Regions from separate parts of the Vogesella amnigena genome, predicted to be linked through region 1. Evidence: predicted binding sites of a transcription regulator. Region 1 holds the regulator's gene; the other holds the start of a gene.
The links. The regulator NrdR, encoded in region 1, represses ribonucleotide reductase genes. The targets are predictions, from matches to a motif close to AAANACNATATATNGTNTTT.
Positions count from the first base shown of each region.

Region 2: a site for NrdR is predicted at 1,295-1,314, ahead of ACFOKJ_RS03290 (ribonucleoside-diphosphate reductase subunit alpha). Genes of this name have one in related genera too.

Region 1 covers NZ_JBHRYH010000005.1:115,970-118,362, reverse strand. Annotated here, with positions in the region: gene rfaD (ADP-glyceromanno-heptose 6-epimerase) at 1-648, shown strand, start outside; gene nrdR (transcriptional regulator NrdR) at 859-1,314, shown strand; gene ACFOKJ_RS02325 (GNAT family N-acetyltransferase) at 1,508-2,044, shown strand; gene ribD (bifunctional diaminohydroxyphosphoribosylaminopyrimidine deaminase/5-amino-6-(5-phosphoribosylamino)uracil reductase RibD) at 2,041-2,393, shown strand, end outside.
Region 2 covers NZ_JBHRYH010000008.1:35,306-37,698, reverse strand. Annotated here, with positions in the region: gene ACFOKJ_RS03290 (ribonucleoside-diphosphate reductase subunit alpha) at 1-1,096, opposite strand, end outside; gene pgeF (peptidoglycan editing factor PgeF) at 1,762-2,393, opposite strand, start outside.

The DNA of each region.
Region 1 (2,393 bases):
AGTGCCGCCACCTACGGCAAGGGCACGGTGTTCAAGGAAGACCGCCAGTACGAAGGCCCGCTCAACGTTTACGGCTACTCCAAGTTCCTGTTCGACCAGGTGCTGCGTCGCCGCATGCGCGAAGGTCTTACCGCCCAGGTGGCCGGCTTCCGCTACTTCAACGTCTACGGCCCGCAGGAGCAGCACAAGGGCCGCATGGCCTCGGTGGCGTTCCACAACTTCAACCAGTACCGCGAAACCGGCAAGGTGAAGCTGTTCGGCGGCTACGACGGTTACGCCAACGGCACCCAGAGCCGCGACTTTGTGTCGGTGGAAGACGTGGTGAAGGTGAACCTGTACTTCCTGGATAACCCCGACCAGAGTGGCATCTTCAACCTCGGCTCCGGCCGCGCGCAGCCGTTCAACGACGTGGCGGTGGCCACCGTCAATGCCTGCCGCCGCCACGAAGGCAAGCCGGCGCTGAGCCTGGCCGAGCTGGTGCAGCAGGGCATCCTGGAGTACATCGACTTCCCGGAGGCGCTGAAGGGCAAGTACCAGAGCTTTACCCAAGCCGATATCGGCAAGCTGCGCGAGGCCGGCTACCAGGAGCCGATGCTCACCGTGGAGCAGGGCGTGGATCGCTATGTGGACTGGCTCATGACCCGTTAAGCGAGTTGGCCGCATGCATTGCAACGGGTCGCCAGCGGCGGCCCGTTTTGCATTCGGGATGATGGGTTGCCAAAACCACCACTTGGCGATGCTTGGCGGCGGTTGATGATCTTTTGGAGATAGCGGTAAAAAGATCATCAACAGGCTCTTAAATTGACAGCGGGTTTGCTGATAACATTCCGCTATGGCCAGCAAGCGAGATGTAAAACAATGAAATGTCCTTTCTGCGGTGGTATGGATACCCAGGTGGTGGATTCCCGCGTCAGCGATGACGGCAGCACCATTCGCCGCCGCCGCCGCTGTCTTGCCTGCGAGAAGCGTTTCACCACCTTCGAGACTGCCGATGTGCGCATGCCGCAGGTAGTGAAGGCCGGTGGCCATCGCATCGATTTCGACGTGGAGCGGGTGCGCACCAGCTTCATGCGCGCGCTGCACAAGCGCCCGGTGTCCACTCCGCTGGTGGACGACGCCATCGATCGCATCTGCCAGCGTCTGTTGCAGCTGGGCGAGCGCGAGGTGTCCAGCCGCCAGATCGGCGAAATGGTGATGAGTGAACTGGCCAAGCTGGACAAGGTGGCCTACGTGCGTTTCGCCTCGGTATACAAGAGCTTTCAGGACATCGCCGAGTTCAGCGATGCCATCAAGGAAATTCAGAAGAAACCCTGATGCCTGGCCGTGCCGCCGCCATGCTGCGGCCCGTTGCCTTTTGCGGCTGCCCGCTGTGCAAGCTGCCGCTAGGCTCTGCGTGTAGCGGCTGCCTGCCCTAGGATGACCGGGTCGATCCAGTGGAGTCATGGTGTCGGCAGCCTTCCTGTTCTCGGGCTTTGTAAACACTCTCCGATCTGCCATGGGGCCTGTCATGACCACATCCCGCATCACGTTGTGCGATGCCGAAGAACGCCACGCTGGCCAGCTTTACCATCTGGTCAACACTAGCCGCGATGCGCTGGGGCAGTGGTTGCCGTGGGTGGAAAATGCCCGCAGCGAGCAAGACGTGCGCGATTTCCTGCAGTTGCGCGCCTGCGAAAGTAGCGTGGGTAGCGCGCGTACCTGGCTGATCCTGATTGATGATGTCCCGGCGGGCATGTGCGATCTGCACGACATCAGCCATCAGGACAAGCGCGCCAGTCTGGGCTACTGGCTGGGCGATGCTTTCGTCGGCCATGGCATCCTGCCGCAGGCACTGCAGCAGTTGCTGGCTATCGCTTTCCAGCAATTGGGCCTGCACCGGCTGGAAATCATCACCGCTGCGGCCAACCTGCGCAGCTGTGCGGTAGCAGAGCGCATGGGCTTCCATCAGGAAGGCGTGCTGCGCGGCTACCTGCATATTCGCGACCGCTTCTGGGATGCCCGCATCTATAGCCTGCTGCAGGGCGAGTGGGCCGCACAGCCATGAGCTTCTCCGCCGATGATCACCGCTACATGCAGCAGGCGTTGCGCCTGGCTGCTGCCGCCACTCGCCGTGCTGCGCCAAACCCCGGCGTGGGCTGTGTACTGGTACGCGACGGCGTGGTGATTGGCGAGGGCGCCACCTTGCAGGTAGGCGGCGACCATGCCGAGATCCAGGCGATCAAGGATTGCCATGCGCGCGGCCTGAGCCCGGCCGGTGCCACCGCCTATGTGACGCTGGAACCGTGCAGCCACCACGGCCGCACGCCGCCATGTGCCGAGCGGCTGATCGCTGAAAACATCGGCCGCGTTGTCGCTGCCATGGTGGACCCGTATCACGAGGTGGCAGGTCGCGG
Region 2 (2,393 bases), on a different contig from region 1:
CGGCGATGGTGGTCAGGTAGCAGCTGGACAGCTGGCTGCGGCGGGTGCCGGAGTTGAACAGCGTCGGGGTGGAGGACATGAAGTCGAAGCTGGACAGCACGTTGTAGAACTCGATGGCGCGTTCTTCGCGGCTCACTTCGTTCAGCGCCAGGCCCATGGCCACGCGCATGTAGAACGCCTGCGGCATTTCGATGCGGGTACCGTCCACGTGGAGGAAGTAGCGGTCGTACAGGGTCTGCAGGCCCAGGTAGCCGAACTGCAGGTCGCGTTCCGGCTTCAGCGCGGCACCCAGTTTTTTCAGGTCGAACTCGCCCAGTTTTTCATCCAGCAGCTCGGCGGCAATGCCTTTCTTGATGAAGTCCGGGAAGTACAGCGGGTAGTGGGTGTCCATCTCGGCCTGGCTGATGGCCTCGCCCAGGATTTCCAGGCGGATGTTGCCCAGCAGCAGGCGGGCGGTTACGTAGTCGTAAGCCGGGTCCTGCTCGATCAGTGCGCGGGCGGCCAGAATGGCGGACTTGTTGACTTCTTCTTCCGATACGCCGTCGTAGATGTTCTTCAAGGTCTCGGACAGGATGGCGTCCACATCGGTGTTGGCCAGGCCCACGCAGGCGGCTTCAATGGTGCCGCGCAGTTTGGCGATGTCCAGCGGCAGCTTGCGGCCATCCTTGCGTACTACGTTGATCTGGATCTGGTGCAGCGCTTCGCCACGGGAGGCGCGTTCCTGCGAACGCTGCTCGCGGTACAGCACGTAGGCGCGGGCCACGTCGTGCTCGCCGGCACGCATCATGGACAGCTCTACCTGGTCCTGGATGTCTTCGATATGGATGGCGCCGCCTTCCGGCTTGCGACGCATCAGCGCATTGACCACGCCTTCGGTGAGCTGGGCAACCTTGTCGCGGATGCTGGCGGAGTTCACGCTCTCGGCGCCCAGCACGGCCAGGAAGGCCTTGGTCATGGCGATGGAGATCTTCACCGGCTCGAATGCAACAACGGCGCCGTTGCGACGAATGGTCTTGTACTGGCTGAAATCAGCCTGCGGCGCGGCGGCGCGACCCAGTTCGGCGGCGGTGTTCGCTTCGGTAGTGGTCAGTGGCATTGTCTTTCCCTCGTGGTGGGGTGGTTATTCGTATCGACCTGACGGCCCGCTGGCGGGCGGCCATCACGTTGGCCGCATGTGCGGCGTCGGGCTGACTACCCGTTGGCGGCCTTGCCCGGCAGGTGGGCCGGGCAGGGCGCGAGGTTATGGCGCCGGCTGTGGACAATTCTGTTGAAAAGCTGTGAGCCAGCTGTGCACAAACACAATATAGTGGGTTGGCACCGGAAAACGACGCAAATTCTAGTGGTGAAGGGGCGTCAGAACAAGTCTTGACAGCCGGGTGAAAAACCGAAATCCGCGCCAGTATTGGCTTGCAGGCTGGTTCGGTATTTTCAGGAAATTTTTCTGCCCTGGTGGCGTCGGCGCGACATGCCTGTTGCATCAAGGCTTTGCGGCCTGCTCCGCATCAAGGACGGCGTGGCAATAAATGGCATTGTGGCGATTTCGATACGCCCAAAACGCAACAAAGGGCGGTCAAGGCCGCGCGCCGCACACAAGATATTGTGTGTGGCCAATGACAAAGCCCTTTCGCTGGGCGAAAGGGCTTTGTTTTACAAACAAGGAGACTGCCGATTCAATGACTTAGCCGGAGCGGCCCGGCTCGGCCGGGTCCGGCAGGGTGCGAGTGATGCACCTTGCTCGCAGCCGGGCACAAGATATTGTGTCTACTTGAGCCAGATCAGACTGGCCATGCGGCCAGTTACCTGGTCGCGGCGGTAGGAGAAGAAGCGTTCGCGGTCGATTACCGTGCAGTAGTCGCCGCCGTATACCTCGCTGATGCCCAGTGTGGCCAGGCGCTGGCGTGCCAGCTGGTAGATGTCGGCGAGGTATTTGCCGTCGCCAATCGGGGTAAAGGCTTCCACCGCATGGATATCATGCGCCAGGAAGGCGTCACGCACCTCGCCCCCCACCTCGAAGGCATCCGGGCCAATGGCCGGGCCAAGGTAGGCGATAAGGTTGGCCGCCGGTTCGTTCATGGCCTGCACGGTGGCCTCGATCACGCCATTGCACAGCCCGCGCCAGCCGGCATGCGCAGCGCCCACCACGGTGCCGGCACGGTCGGCCAGCAGCACCGGCAGGCAGTCGGCGGTCATGATGGCGCATACGGTGCCGGGGGTGCGGCTGAAGCTGGCGTCGGCCTGCACCTTGCTGCCCGGCGCCACGCTGGCGGCATCCACCACCACGGTGCCGTGCACCTGCTGCAGCCAGGCCGGCTCGGCCGGCAGGTGGTCGCGCAGCGCAGCACGGTTGGCTGTCACGTTGGCCGCATCGTCACCCACGTGGTCGCCCAGGTTCA